DNA from 2 places in the Marinomonas sp. BSi20584 genome. Region 1 is predicted to be linked to the other one. Evidence: predicted binding sites of a transcription regulator. Region 1 holds the regulator's gene; the other holds the start of a gene.
What was found. Region 1 encodes FNR, which switches genes on or off when oxygen is low (the NO sensors DNR and NnrR bind a similar motif). Its sites were predicted from a motif close to TTGATNTANATCAA; they were not measured.
Positions count from the first base shown of each region.

Region 2: TY87_RS13505 (HP1242/YdcH family protein) is a predicted target of FNR. The motif match lies at 3,787-3,800, and genes of this name have one in related genera.

Region 1 is NZ_KZ454869.1:135,907-143,960, reverse strand. It holds gene sppA (signal peptide peptidase SppA) at 1-258, opposite strand, end outside; gene TY87_RS02315 (HAD-IA family hydrolase) at 262-906, opposite strand; gene TY87_RS02310 (MaoC family dehydratase) at 974-1,390, shown strand; gene TY87_RS02305 (hypothetical protein) at 1,657-1,962, shown strand; gene TY87_RS02300 (CBS domain-containing protein) at 2,009-2,602, shown strand; gene tusA (sulfurtransferase TusA) at 2,691-2,921, opposite strand; gene TY87_RS02290 (alpha/beta family hydrolase) at 2,940-3,536, opposite strand; gene hemN (oxygen-independent coproporphyrinogen III oxidase) at 3,724-5,094, shown strand; gene fnr (fumarate/nitrate reduction transcriptional regulator Fnr) at 5,116-5,877, shown strand; gene TY87_RS02275 (adenine phosphoribosyltransferase) at 5,902-6,444, shown strand; gene TY87_RS02270 (YfaZ family outer membrane protein) at 6,514-7,077, opposite strand; gene ttcA (tRNA 2-thiocytidine(32) synthetase TtcA) at 7,088-7,927, opposite strand; gene TY87_RS02260 (SprT family zinc-dependent metalloprotease) at 8,047-8,054, opposite strand, start outside.
Region 2 is NZ_KZ454881.1:125,122-133,175, reverse strand. It holds gene TY87_RS13515 (YbaN family protein) at 1-232, shown strand, start outside; gene TY87_RS13510 (DUF748 domain-containing protein) at 277-3,528, shown strand; gene TY87_RS13505 (HP1242/YdcH family protein) at 3,861-4,121, shown strand; gene TY87_RS13500 (TonB-dependent siderophore receptor) at 4,336-6,480, shown strand; gene trhP (prephenate-dependent tRNA uridine(34) hydroxylase TrhP) at 6,678-8,054, shown strand, end outside.

The sequences.
Region 1 (8,054 bases):
ATCTTGAAAATTAGATTTTGCAAACCAACCACCAACTACCGCTAAGAAAATCGCGAGCGTGGTAAAGCGAAAGAAGATTCTCCAGCGTCTAGTGCGACGCTTCTCGATAAGATTCTCACTGAGTGTTTTCTCTAGTAATGACCAAATCTCTTTATTTGGGTCAGTACTATCTTTTTCGATCTTCTTCCCTGTGCGTGTATGTTCGCTTGAGGTTTCACTAAGTGACTGCTTGCGATCTTCGTCTTCTGTCCAGCTCATTTGTTATAGCCCTAAAATATTTGATAATTGATTGAAATCGTTTATTAGCGCATGCGGTTGGCAAGCTCTTAATCGTTCTTCTTGATGTGCACCATAAGTTACTCCAATGCTTTTCATTCCAGCACTTGTTGCCATGTTTAAATCATATTCTGTATCGCCAATCATGATGGCATGTTCAGGCAAAAGATTTAGCTCAGCTAGTATTTGCTCCAGCATTAACGGGTGTGGTTTCGATATGGCTTCATCGGCACAGCGGGATGCGACAAAGTAATCTCTTGTATTAGTTAGAGACATTACTCTTTCAAGCCCTCGACGACTTTTACCCGTGGCTACCGCCATTTTTATACCTGCAGATTGCAGTTTATTTAATACGCCTATAACTCCGGGATAAGCTAATGGCGGCGTTTGATCTAATGCTACATAAATAGTCTTGTAGTGCTCGATAATTGTATTTTGTTTATTTAAAGATAACTCTGGCCAAACCGTATCTACGGCTTTATCGAGAGATAAACCAATGATATTTTTTATATCATCTTTTGCTCTTGTTGGTGCTCTTGCCAAGTGGCCAGCCTGCAACATGCTATGACATATATTGTCGATGGAGTCGAATAAGGTACCGTCCCAATCAAAAATTACCAACTTAACCATAGATACCTCTTAAGAATAGTCCGGCGAGAGTGTACCATAACCGAAAATGACTAAATAAGGATTGGTAATGACTACAGGCTATACATTAGAGCAACTTTCAATTGATCAAAGTGTTGAATATCGCAAAGTGGTTACACAAGCAGATGTACAAGCTTTTGCTGATGTAACAGGTGATACAAACCCTGTTCATTTAGATGCTGAATATGCAGCAACGACTTCTTTCGGTCAGCCAATTGCCCATGGCATGCTGACAGCTGGCTTTATCTCAGCAGCGATAGGTACTCAATTGCCAGGACCTGGCTGTATTTATTTAGAGCAAACGCTAAAGTTCCGCTCTCCGGTTTTTGTTGGTCAAGAAGTGGTTACGACTGTAACGGTTACTGATATCAATGAACGTCGTCGCCGTGCAACACTAAAAACAGTGTGCGAGTGTGACGGTAAAGTGGTTGTAACAGGTGAAGCAACCATTATGCTGCCGGCATAAAAAGTGAGCAATGATAATAAAAAGCATTAACCCATAGCTGGTAATGCTTTTTCGTATTTGTTATGGCGACGAGAATATGTGCCAATTTTATCAATGCCATGGCCAAATATTTTTTTATGTATCTTTAATCATGGCTCCCTTATTTGCATCACAATTGTTAGACAAAGTGTCTGATCGTGAAAAAATGCGGCATTTTGTAAAAAAGGCTGGGATTTAGGCAGGAGCAAGCCTATATTTATTAGACAAAACAAGGATTAGGTGTTGCCATGAAAATTCAATTACTAATGATCATTACCGTGATTATATCGTCTTTATTGACGATATCTCAGCGCGCCAATGCTCAAGAAGTAAATCAATTTCGCTGGCTAGAACCTACTGTAGAGCAAAGATGTGATGAAGTCGTTGTCCCAGATCAAGATAATGGAGCAGATAGCGGCTTTATTGTATTTATTCCATTTCGGACTCATCCCTCAGCTTTAACTCCAACGCCTTTTCTAAATTATCGCTTACCTGTTATTGCTAAAATTAGTAGTAGCATCAATCCAAGAGCCCCACCGTTTTCACTGATATAACTCACCCACGCTTTAGCTATTTTATTTTTTACACTGGGGATTAATCATGAAAACACTAACTTATGTATCTACAAAAGACGTTAACCAACTAACTTGGCCTGCAACTACAGAAAATATAAACCTTTATTCTTCTGCTTTATCAGTCTTTACTGATTTTCAAACGGCCGGCCCACGCGTAATTGAATCAAATACTCGTGCAGATGAGCTTGTTCAGTTGATGAGAAAAGAACATGTACGCATGAAAATCGTAGTCGATGCAGATAATCGCTTTGTTGGCGTTATTAGTCTTGAAGACTTGTCTGAAGATGTCTTCATTAAACAGGTAGCAAATGGTTTTCAACGTTCAGAATTGATGGTTGCAGATTTGATGAGAGCTAAAGAAGTGTTACTTGCTCTATCGTATACATCTCTTAAGCATTCAGATATTGAATCACTTTTGTTTAGTCAGCGTAACAATAAGCTGCAGCATTTGCTTGTTATTGATGAAGATACCAAGGCTATTCGTGGTTTGATTTCATCTAACGATGTTGCTCGCCAGCTTCGATTGGATATTGATGTTGCTTTCTCTAGTTTTGCGCATACTTACCAAAGCGCTATTCTTGGTCAAAAAGAGCCTACAAAAAAGCTAAAGGTAGCTTAATTCACGATCAACTTTTAGCGCTAGTTACTTAAAAGAAGCCCAGATTATTAGATAATCTGGGCTTCTTTTTGTTTGCTCTTGTTTCTTATTAGCCTTTCTTTTCGATCCAATAGTAATAAATCTCCCCTTCTTGATCTTGTCGAATAAGCTTGTGGCCAAGAAATTGGCAGAACTTTGGAATATCTCTTGTCGTTGATGGATCAGTCGCAATGACTTTTAGCACCTCCTTCGCAGCCAGTTTTCGCATCTCTACATGAAGCATCATTACGGGTTCAGGGCAAAGTAAATCTGTTGCATCAAGCTGAGCTTGGTGTTCCATAATATTTCTCTCAATAGGTTAAGCTTCGGTTTCGATATTCTTCTCTAGCCAGTTTTTCGTGTGAATAGCTATTTCTAAAACAGTGTCTTCTATACTTTTATTGTATTTTTTTAGCGTTTTAAAGTCATGGTCCGCACCTTCTATCCAAAGAATATTCACATTGTCAGGCAATATTTGCTTACTAACCCAATCGTACGAACCTAATTGATCTCTTGTGCCTTGAATAATCAAACATGGTGCTTTTAGTTCAGCAAGAAACGATAATCTATTTTTTTCGGGCTTTCCGGCTGGGTAGAAAGGAAAACCGAAACATACTACAGCTTTCACCATGGGTAGATGTGTTAGTTGTGTAGCTACTCGACCTCCCATGGATTTCCCAGCAACAATACAGCTATTCTCATCCACAATATGCTCAGCAAATTCAGGAACAAGGGTGTTAAATCTAGGTGGTGGCCTTTTCTTTCCTAAACGCTCTTGCTCTTGCATATATGAAAAAGTTACTGGTATCGCAGCTTGCTGTCTTTGCTCGGATATTGCGTCACAAAGTTGCTTTAAAAAGGTGTGATTGTGACCAGCACCAGCACCGTGGGCGAGGTATAAAGGGAGAGAATTCATGTTCATAGTTTTCAAAAAAAACGCTATTAGACCAGATTAGATCGATGGTTAGAACCTTGCTAGATGCATTATTACCAACAACATAGAGAAAGGTTTTAGTTGCAGTATGAAAATCCTTGATCTGGGTCAGCAAATGGCTTTTCACTAAAGTGTAAACTCCTATTAGAAATTTTAATAGGAACACATCATGATTTGGGATTCTTCACTTATCGCTAAGTACGATCTATCTGGGCCTCGTTATACATCTTACCCAACGGCACCGCAATTTGACTCAAGTATTAGTAAAATTGCGCTTATTGATAAGATGTTAACGCCTTCCGAAGCGCCTCTTAGTTTGTATTTTCATATTCCGTTTTGCGCTCACCTTTGTTACTACTGCGCCTGTAATAAGATTGTGACTAAGCAGTACGATAAAGGCGCCGAATACGTTGAACTACTCGGCGAAGAAATGAGATTACGCAGCCTTATGCTTGATCACTCAAGAGAAGTTACGCAGTTACATTTTGGTGGTGGCACCCCTACTTTTTTGACCGAAGAATTAATTGAGGTGCTATTTGATAATATTCAGCAACACTTCAATTTAATTAATGACGGAACGCAAGATTACAGCATTGAAATAGATCCTAGAGAAATAAGTCGATCTAAGCTGAAGTTATTAACTGAAAAGGGAATTAACCGAATTAGTATTGGTGTGCAAGACTTTGACATCAAGGTACAAGAGGCCATCCATCGTGTTCAACCCGTTAAAATGGTTGCAGATCTTGTAAAAGATGCTCGTGAATTAGACATTAAGTCAATTAATTTTGATCTAATTTATGGCTTGCCATATCAATCTATAGAAGGCTTTAGAGAGACTTTGGCGCAAGTGATTGAATTATCACCAGAGCGAATTTCGCTGTTCAATTACGCTCATTTACCTGATCGATTCCGTGCTCAAAGACTGATTTCAGATGATAGTTTGCCCGTATCAAGTATGAAACTTGATTTGTTGAAAATGAGTATTGAGTATTTGATAGCTGCTGGTTATGAATATATCGGCATGGATCATTTTGCAAAATCAACTGATAGCTTGGCGATAGCTCAAAAACAAGGCAAGCTACAGCGTAACTTTCAGGGCTATACAACACATGCTGGCACAGATTTGGTCGCATTTGGCGTTTCTGCTATTAGTGATTTAAATGGTGTTTATATTCAGAACCATACTGACTTATCAATTTATAGGAGTAGTATTGAGAAAGGTCAATTAGCTATAGCTAAAGGGTATATTAGTGATCTAGATGACAGAATTCGACATCAAGTTATAATGACGCTAATTTCTCAATTTGAGTTGAACACTGCCATTATTGAGCAAAAATATAATATTAGCTTCTTCGAGTACTTTTTTGAAGAGATGGAAAATCTAACTCCCATGACTAAAGATGGTATGTTAGATATTGATCGTAGTGGAATGCAGACCACTATTAAAGTTACAGAGCGCGGTAGATTATTAATTCGCTGTATTTGTATGGTTTTTGATAAATATCTCAACGGCGCCATAAAATACTCTAAAGTTATATAGATCGAGATCAGGGAGATTCACATGTCATTGACACACACACAGTCACGATTCAACAGTACGCTTACTTCGCAATGCCAGAACTGTAGCTTAAGCGCCCTTTGCCTTCCAATAGCATTAGCTGATGAAGATATTAATAAATTAGATCAAATAATAGAGCGTAAGAAACCACTAAAAAAGGGCGAGTTTTTGTTTCGCCAAGGCGAAGCGTTTGATTCAGTTTATGCTGTACGCTCTGGCACTTTAAAAACATTCAATATTACGTCCGTCGGCGAAGAGCAAATTACAGGCTTTTATTGCCCCAGTGAATTAGTCGGTTTAAGCGGGATTGATTCAAACGTCTACCCTGTTTCTGCAAAGGCACTGGAAACAACAACAGTGTGCGAGATTCCATTTAGTCATCTTGAAGAGCTGTCTTCTCATATCCCTTCTTTGAAGCATCAGATATTTAAGGTGATGAGCCGTAAAATATCCGACGACCAACAGATGATGGTATTGTTAGGGAAAAAGAATGCTGATGAGAAAGTTGCTTCTTTCCTTTTGAATCTATCTAATCGTTTCAAAAAGCGTGGTTATTCAGCGAGCTCTTTTCGTTTATCTATGTCGCGCGGGGAAATTGGTAACTACCTTGGATTGGCAGTTGAAACTGTTAGTCGTGTCATCACCCGTTTTCAAAAAAATGAGTTAATACATGTTGATGGCAAGGAAATAGAAATAATCGACTTCCCTGAAATGCAAAAACTCGTTGGGGTTGCTAGTGATTGTGGTAAAATCGCCCGCATTTGATTGATATGATGAGGCCCAACAGGCATGCTTTACGACGATTTTTACGTTAAATCCCTAATACAAACAATAGAAGACTGGCCAAAACAAGGTATAAGCTTTCGAGACATTACTCCCATTTTTAGTGACCCTAAAGGCATGAGAATGGTTGTTGATGCTTATGTGCATCGCTACATTGCAACAGATATCACTCATATTGCCTGCATTGATGCTCGAGGCTTTTTAATTGCTGCTGTTTTAGCCTATGAACTGCAAAAGCCGCTTATCTTAGTGCGTAAAAAGGGCAAGCTTCCAGGAAAAACCATTTCACAAAAATACGCTTTGGAATACGGTGAAGCGGAATTGGAGATCCAAGAAGGCGCAGTGAAAGCGGGCGATGAAGTATTGTTATTTGATGATTTGATAGCGACTGGTGGTACCCTATTTGCCGCTATCAAACTATTGACCAGCCAAGGTGCGAATATAAAAGAAGTGGCAGCTATTATAGATTTGCCTGATCTAGGCGGAAGTCAAAAACTAAGAGACAGTGAAATACCTGTTTTTAGCCTTTGCGCTTATGATGGTGAATAATGCTCGAATGTTAACAAATAAAAAGGTGGCATAAGCCACCTTTTTATTTTCAAATAATATTTACTGTTATTAAAAGTCTACTGTTGCACCAATAGAAAGACCTTTGTCAATTTCTTTACGAGAATCATCTTCATATACAGTTACTGTTTTGCCATATCGAATAAACGCACGTGCATTGCGCATAGTCATGTATTCAGCACGAAATTCATAAGTGTACATATGATCTAAGTTGGAGATGGATAATACTTGTGGTGAGTAATACACAGAGCCATAGATACTAACTCGATTCGCTTCTGGTAAGGTGTATCGGTACCAACCACCTAAAGCAAGCGCAACAGATAAGTCGTCCTTCTTGTCTAAATCTGCATCAATAGCATATAGTCTAATACCAATACCTGCTTGAAGCGGTCCACTAGTATCTGAGTCTTCAACAGTGACACCTATATGTGCAGTAGAGGTATTTTTGTCATCATTATGAGTCACGCCGCCATTAACGCCGAACGCTCCCATATTCAAGTTAATATCACCTTTTACTGTATCATTCGTTAGACTAACTCCAGCGGATGATGCATTGACGATAGAAGACCCTAAAATACCGACGGTTAACAATAGAGCTTTATGCGTTAGGTTCATTTCTATTATCCTATAATGAAATAATATTTAATCGGTCAAAGGCCGCGGGCGACTGTTTTAACCCTTTAAAGTCGAATAGTTTTGTGTCTGCCAAATGCGATGGAACGACATTTTGAATAGCAGAAAACATGGTTTCCGTTCTACCAGGAAATTCTTTTTCCCACTTTTGTAACATGTCTTTTACGACTTGTCTTTGTAAGTTCTCTTGAGAGCCACAAAGGTTACAAGGGATAATAGGATATTCCTTCATCACAGAGAAGGCTTCAATATCTTCTTCTTTGCAGTAAGCAAGAGGACGGATAACGATATGTTTACCATCATCGCTTAGCAATTTTGGTGGCATAGACTTTAACTTACCACCAAAAAACATATTCAAGAATAATGTTTCAAGAATATCATCTCTGTGATGGCCAAGTGCGATTTTAGTCGCTCCAATTTCCTCAGCAAAACCGTATAAGGAACCACGGCGCAAACGAGAGCATAAGCCACAAGTGGTTTTCCCCTCAGGCACAATTTCTTTTACGATGCTGTAAGTATCGCGTTCTAAAATATGAAAATCCACACCTAGCTCTTCCAGATAAGCAGGTAAGATATGCTCAGGAAAGCCAGGTTGCTTCTGATCTAGATTCACAGCAACAATACTAAAATTTATAGGTGCGCTAGCCTGAAGGTTCCGCAAAATTTCAAGCATAGTGTAAGAGTCTTTGCCTCCAGATAAACACACCATCACTTTGTCACCTTCTTCAATCATATTGAAGTCAGCAATAGCTTGGCCGGTTAATCTGCGAAGGCGTTTTTGGAGCTTGTTTAGCTCTAACTTTTCTTTAGGTCGAGTAGATAAATCCATCATATATACGCTGTAAACAAAACGCGACTATATTACTATAAGCATGAAGCTACCGCATCAAAAATGGATAATATAAGGCAAAAGTGTATAAAAAATCACTTTCTCACTGTTTTTATAGGTTATCAGCTAT
Region 2 (8,054 bases), on a different contig from region 1:
CATCATTTTTATGTGGGCAGGTATGGCGATTTCGATCTTTATTGTTTCTCGCTTATGGGCAACCATAGGATTAATCACCATAGGGCTCTGTGTAAGCACCTATTTATTACGCATGCCTATTCGTTCTGAAAGCCCACTAATCACAGAAAACACAACAGAAACAGAAACAGAAACAGAAACAGAAACAGAAAAAGCATTAAAAAGCACCGAAGACAAAGACAGAACTAGCTAATCCATATTCACTTATTTACTATTGAGAAAGCAGAAAGGCACTTTATGATGACACGCCGACATTTTCGACACTTTGTCTTTTATCCATTTGCGGCTCTGACTGGTCTCACTAGCGCAATGTGGCTAGCTGCTCCATTTATAGCAGAGCACTATTTGATAGCTTATTTTCAAAAGCAAGACGAAAATGTTACCGTTGGCAAGCTGTCTATTGACTTCTTCCCCCCTAAAGTTGATTTGAAAAATATCGTCATCAATGACAAAAACCAAGATACTCTCACTCTTAAACGCGCTATTTTTGAAGTCGAAATATGGCCGCTTTTAACTAAAACAGTTCATATCTCAGAAGCCAAAATTGAAGGTTTAAACTTAGTAGTTGCCCAGCACGAGAAAGACTGGATTATTGCAGGTATTAATACTTCTCAATTCATCACACCTGAAGATCAACAAGAACCAGAAGCAACAGAAGAAACCGCAGAAAACCCAAGTGCGCCTTGGACAATAAAACTGCCTTCATTTTCATTCACTGACAGCCAAGTTAACCTGTCTCGTCAACCAGACTTAAACGTCCCTGCCGAATTAGATAAATTCGTCTTAACTAATCTATCTATAAAAGATCTATCCGGCCAAGAACTTACATGGCAAGGCGAGGTTGCTTTATCTGCTCTAGTCAATGAAACCACGCTGTCCTTAGAAAGCCAGTTTGATTATTCACCATTACAAGCCAGCGCAGACGTCGACATTAAAAATACGCGTTTGCTGATAGAGAGCTTTCGCCACTTTTTACCTTCACCTTACAACGAAGGTAAAGGCCAATTGGATCTCGCTGGAAGCTTTCAATTTTCACAACAGCAAGTGAATGGCGCACCTGTTTTTGATGTTAAAAACCTAACTTTAAACACTCAAGTTGATAACCTAAATTTACCATTAGGCGAACAAGACAAAGTTTCCACCAAATCTACGTCACTATCGATATCAAAAGCCAATGCCCGCTTTGTTTCCGCTGACCAATTGGCCGCGACTGGAACTATTAACCTGCAGTCTACGCAGTCATTCTTTGCACAGGCGGATATAGCCGCACAGTTTGATAAGCTAACCCTAAACACGCCGTTCGATGTTAAACGTGATAAACAGGGATTAGCAGCAAGTGGAAAACTAGATGTGCAGTTAGAGCAGCCGCTCTTTACTCAGGCAGAGCAAAAAGCCCAGCTTGATATGCTTACCCTAAACACCCCATTTGATATTAAGCAGAATGAGCTTGGATTAGCTGCCAGCGGAAACCTTGATTTACAGTTAGGAAAATCCAGCTTTGCTCAAGCTGAGCAAAACGTACAATTTGATAATCTGACGTTTAACACGCCTTTCGATGTCAAACAGGATAAACAGTCGGGGCTGACCGCAAATGCTGCCTCAACAATACTGGACATGAATGAGCTTTCCCTATCATCAGAAAGCCTTGCTGTACAAAACCAGCAACTGCACATTGCATTAAACGATATCGCTCTTACTATGGATAACGATCAAGCTCTTACCGCCTCTTTACTTGCGGAAATACAAAGTCATGATCTATCCGTACAACAAGCCGGAAATACGGCCGACTACGCCACGTTCAATTTATCAAATACGCTTTCTCTGCAAAAAAATGGCGACACACTTTCAGCTCAAAATAGCCAATTGTCTATCGATATTAAAGGCTTGAAAGGGACACAAAGTGACGAGAAACAATTCTCATTAGGTGCCGCCAAACTGACTGCAGACCAATTAGATGTAAAGCAAACTAATCAACAGTCTCCAGCAATAAAAGGCACTAACCTCAACTTTACCAGTGAATCACTGGACAGCATGTTGACGAATAAAAAGCGCATTGCCTCTTGGAAGAATGCCGACATTAGTGGCCTTTCGTTTACTCAGCAAGATAAAGACTTTGACGCCTCATTAGCCCAATTAAGCGTCATGGATTTAACGGTTTCCGAATTGGTTGCGGATGCAGGTAACAAACAAACACTTCCACCGTTAAGCCATATCGGCAGTATCAAAGTAGAAAAAATTGAAGCTACTCAAGATGGCGCTAAAATCAAACAGATCACTACGGATTCAGCCAAAGTAAGCCTAATATTGGATGCTCAAAAGCGTATACAAAACCTCGTTTTTGTCGATGTTGAACAGCAAAATACGCCTGAGCCTGTACTAAAGAATCCAAACGTTCCAAGAGAAAAAGACGCTAAAAATGCCGTTAGCAACACTCAGGATGCAGAACAAAATCCTGCATTTAAAGCACCTTATTACGTTATTTTGGATGCCTACGATACAACTGGAGCGTCCAGTATTTATGTGCAAGACAAGAGTATTTCTCCTACATTGCAACGTTCTTTAGACATCGACACTCTATCATTGCGCAATCTAAATACGCAGAAAAAAGACCAAGCCACAGTATTGGCGCTAAAAGCGCGCAATGGTAAATACGCCACTCTACAGAGTGACATAACTATTTGGCCTCTGGCTGATAAACTCACCTTAAAAAGTGACTTGGTTATTCGTGAAGCCGAATTGCCACCCTATTCCTCTTATATTGCTAATGTTTTAGGCTACCAAATAGACTCTGGACAACTGGATCTAGACTTAAAACTCAACGCAGATAGCGGAGTGTTGAGTGGCAACTCCCATATTGTATTAAGAGAATTCGACCTTGGCGGACGCAAAGAAAGCAGCTCCGTTATCAAGGCTGGTGCTGTTCCGCTTAATATCGCCGTGAGCGTTTTAAAAGACAGCGACAACAATATTGATTTAGATATTCCTCTATCGGGCGATATTGAAAAACCTGAATTCGGCTGGCAGGACTTCTTGCTCTTACCTGTGCGTAAAGCGCTATTTAGCGCATCAAGCACCTACTTGATGCAAACTTTTGTACCATACGCCAATGTTATTAGCATTGCCCAATTCGCCGGTGATCAACTACTCAAGATCCGTGTTGAACCTTTAATTTTTGAAGCTGAAGATGACGAATTAAACGATTCGCAAGATGCCTTTTTAAAGCAACTTGTTGCCTTAATGAAAGACAAAAAAGACAGCCAGCTAAAAGCCTGCGGCGTTGCGAGTTATCTCGATCTGGGCCTTGAAAAACCACCTGTATCTATCGATAACGACACGAAGGAAACCGCAAACAATCTAGCACAAAAACGTGCCGATCATTTGAAAGACTATTTGGTGAAAGAAGGTATTTCGTCTTCACGAGTTTTTCTTTGCTCACCCGAAGTGGATCTATCAAAAAGCAGCAAACCAAGGATAGAACTGAATTTTTAAGTCACCTATCTTTAGAAGCTCTTTAATACCAATAAAATTTACCAAGTTAGCCGCGATAGAAACCTCTATCGCGGCTTTTTAATGTCAAAAAGACGCAAAGAAACCCACGATATAGTGCAACGTCATCTAGACTTAACACTCTCCATTGAAAACTGAAATAAACTGGCCATAACTGTATAAGCAGCGTTTGAAATCCCTATGTAGCAAAGTAATTGGTTACATTCTTTATTAGTTAATTTTTTAAAGAGTGAACAAAGCCTGACCAACATCAAGAGAAGACTAACCTAACTAGGTTAGTCTTAAACGAAAGCTAGCAAGTATAGGAGGCAATTATGCCGATTGAAGACCATAATTTAGTAAATGAATTTCCTGAATATAAAGAAGACATCCACCAGCTAAAAATGGATGATGCACATTTTAAAAAGCTCTATGATGAATATAACCACTTAACAAAAGAAGTGGAAAAAATGGAGCAGGAAATTATCCCGGCTACTACGATTGAAGAAGAAAAGTTAAAGAAACAACGCCTTCAACTAAAAGACACCATACAAGGCTACATTAAAGCGTCAAAACTCGCTGCTGAAAAAGCCTAGTCTTCAAGCCGAGCGGCTTTTGTATGCAAAGCCGCTCTGCCTTCCCTCTGTTTTTTAATAATTCACCTTCTACCTTATCTCTCTCCCTAATATAGTATTAACGTTAATAGCGATTAACTCTGCATTTTGAATCTTTTGTAAATCAACTCCTATTTGAAAATGAATATCATAAACACTATTATACGCAACTCATTCAATTCAACTTGGTTTTCCTATGACGTTAAGAACCACCTTAATGATGATGCAAGCCTGTGGTGCGCTTGTTTTTTCTACTGTGATTTTTGCCGAAAATGCTGCAAACAACATCACACAAGACAGTTATCTCAATGATGGAAATAACAAAATTAAGGATGGATCCAACATAGAACTTCAAACACTTCAGGTACAAGGCCGTGCTCTGTCTTATTACAAAGAAGATGAAGCTGCACTTGCCACTCGAACATCAACTCCCATTGATAAAACACCACAGTCTGTTCAAGTGGTTACTGAGGCTTTGATTGAAGACCAAGCTGCACGACAGATCACCGATCTATATCGATCTATTTCGGGTATGTCGCAAAATAACGTTTCAACGGTGACGCTAAGAGGCTTTAGCCAAGACGAAGTACTATATGACGGCCTAAAAGGTGATCCATTCGGTGACTTCTCTATTCCGCAACTGTTTACCATCGAACAAATACAAGTCCTTAAAGGCCCATCTGGTGCCGTCTATGGTGCTGGCGAACCTGGCGGTGTCATTAACTATGTCACCAAAAAACCGACGTATGAGCAGAAAAACACGCTCAAAGTCAGCGCGGGCAATAAAGACTTTTTAAGCGGTAGCATCGAATCCTCTGGCCCAGCCAATGAAGACGCATCGCAACGCTACCGTGTTGGTATTTACTCCGACGGTCAAGATTCCTATCGTAATAATGTCGAAGAAGAAAACCGAATTATCGATCTTGGTTACGCTTGGGACATCGATGAAAACAATACCCTCACCGTTCAATACACAGACATTCATCAATACATCTCCGGTGCCCGCTTACGCGGCATTCCAACCGATGATGATGGTAACTTCTTGGCTGACACGTCTTGGAATAATAACGAAAAATCCGATTTCCAAGAGCTAGACGCGCAAGTCTTTCAAACGCGTTTAGACCACAGCATAAACTCATGGCTAGACAGCAATTTCTCAGTTCGCTACTTCGAAAACACAGAGACTCAGAAATATCATGAAATAAACAAACTGCTAGATAGCAATAGCGATGGCACCATAGACTCAACACAACGACAATACCGAGATCAAGTCCGTACTCGCAAAGGCATTACATTTACTGGCAATTTAATCGCCGAGCTAGGTGATCATACAGTGTTAGTCGGAAGCGATTATTTTCATCAGAAAAATAGCTTTCTCTACAGTTACGCAAATAAAGCTGATGGCGTTTCCAATCTTAGCCTAACTGACCCTATCTACGGCCAAGATGACGTCAATAGCTACACCATGCACTTAAAAACTGATGAAACCACCACTACAGACCAAATTGGCTTATATATTCAAGACCAATGGAAAATCACAAATCAGCTAGACTTACTAGCTGGCGCTCGTATTGACCGTTTTGAAGAACAATACCAAGACCACACTTCCAGTTCCGCTAAGCAAGAGTATGACGACACAGGTTACTCCAGCCGAATCGGTGCAACCTATAAAATCAATGACAACTGGAAGCCTTACACCTCATTCTCGACAGGTTTCGTACCACAAGAAGCAGAGAAACAAGCTAACTCAAAAAACGGAGAGTTTTTTGATCCCGAAGAAAGCCAACAGCTAGAGGCAGGTGTCCGTAGCTACTTCTTCAATAACAAACTTAATATCAACCTAGCTGTTTACCATATCGACCGTAAAAACATCCTTCAAAAGGATACGGATGATACAAGTAAGTATATTTCTATCGGTAAAATCCGCAGTCAAGGTTTTGAAGTTGATGCACTGGCTGATATCACACCTCGCTGGGTAGCTAATGTCAGTTATGCCTACAACGATGTGAAAGTAACCGATGCTGCAGATGGCGTATATTTTGCTAACACACCTTATCATCAACTTGGCCTTTGGAGTCGCTACGACTTCCCGAGCATAGATTCCTCTATTGCTTTTGGCGCAGATTACGTTAGCCAACAAAAGAACCGAGATGATCAAACAGTTAAACCCTATACGGTTTATGATATGTCTTGGCAAACTCGATATGAAGATTGGAAGTTCCAGCTAAACATCAAAAACTTATTCGACAAAGAATATGCTGTTAGTGGCTTTACCAAAAACATAGGATCATTCGTCGGTGAACGTCGTCGTGTTTACATCTCAGCCGCGTACGACTTTTAACTGAGTAAAGACGCAATAACAGGGTCAGATTCCTTTAGCTTATTAAGGGAATCTGGCACCTTTAACTTTTCTCTGTAATTGATGAAATTTGACCTAGATCAAACAGACCTTATTTAAGCCACCAATCCCGCCATCATCACTTGAGTTCAATTAACACACAGGTAAACTCCGCGCGTTTTGATCGATCGGTGAGCCTTATGTCTCAAGAAAAAATGTCACAGCAAGAAAGCTTTAAGCCTGAAGTATTTAGACCAGAGCTATTATCTCCAGCAGGTTCGTTAAAAAACCTTCGTTATGCATTCGCCTACGGAGCCGATGCCGTTTACGCAGGCCAGCCACGCTACTCTCTAAGAGTGCGCAATAACGAATTTGATTTAGAAAAGCTGGGCATTGGCATAAATGAAGCACACGAGCTGGGCAAAAAACTCTACGTGGTCAGCAATATTGCACCTCACAATGCAAAATTAAAAACCTACTTGCAAGACTTAGCACCGGTTATTGACCTCAAACCAGACGCGCTCATCATGTCTGATCCAGGCCTTATCATGATGGTGCGAGAAGCATTTCCAGACCAACAGATTCACCTCTCGGTACAAGCCAATGCAGTCAACTGGGCAACAGTCAAATTCTGGCAACAACAAGGCATTTCTCGCGTTATTTTATCGCGTGAACTATCGCTAGATGAAATTGAAGAAATTCGCTTAAAAGTCCCAGATATGGAGTTGGAAGTCTTTGTTCATGGCGCGTTGTGTATGGCCTACTCTGGTCGCTGCCTGCTATCGGGCTACATGAACAAACGCGACCCAAACCAAGGTGCTTGCACCAATGCGTGTCGCTGGGAATACAATGCCCACGAAGCGACACAAGATGACGTTGGCCAGATCATCGCCAGCAGTGGCGCTTCATTGCAAGCTCAAGCGTCTGCCGTACAAATTCAAGAGCCAAGTGATCAGCTCTTTTTACTGCAGGAACGCGGTCGTCCAGACGAATACATGCCAGCGTTTGAAGACGAGCATGGCACCTACATAATGAACTCAAAAGACTTACGCGCCATTCAACACGTAGAACGTCTGGTCAAAATGGGCGTGCATTCATTAAAAATCGAAGGCCGTACCAAGTCGTTTTACTATTGCGCCAGAACTGCACAAATATACCGCCAAGCCATTAACGACGCTGTCGCTGGCAAAAGCTTCGATAAAGGCCTCATTAGCAGCTTGGAAAACCTTGCCAACCGAGGTTACACCGATGGCTTTTTACAACGTCACCGTCATGTGGATTTGCAGAACTATGAAACGGGTAACTCCATTAGTGAGCAACAGCAGTTTGTCGGCGAAGTCATAGCAACCAACGCCGATTCACTCACCATCGAAGTGAAAAATCGCTTCAGTGTTGGCGACTCCTTGGAACTAATGACACCCAAAGGCAATGTCACCTTTCAATTAAGCGAACTAAACGACAAACAAGGTCACCCTATCGACGTCGCCAAAGGCAGTGGTCATGTGGTTTCTATTCCTTGTCCTCAAGGTATAGAGGCGTCTATGGGTATCTTATTAAGAAATCTAGCGGAAGGACAA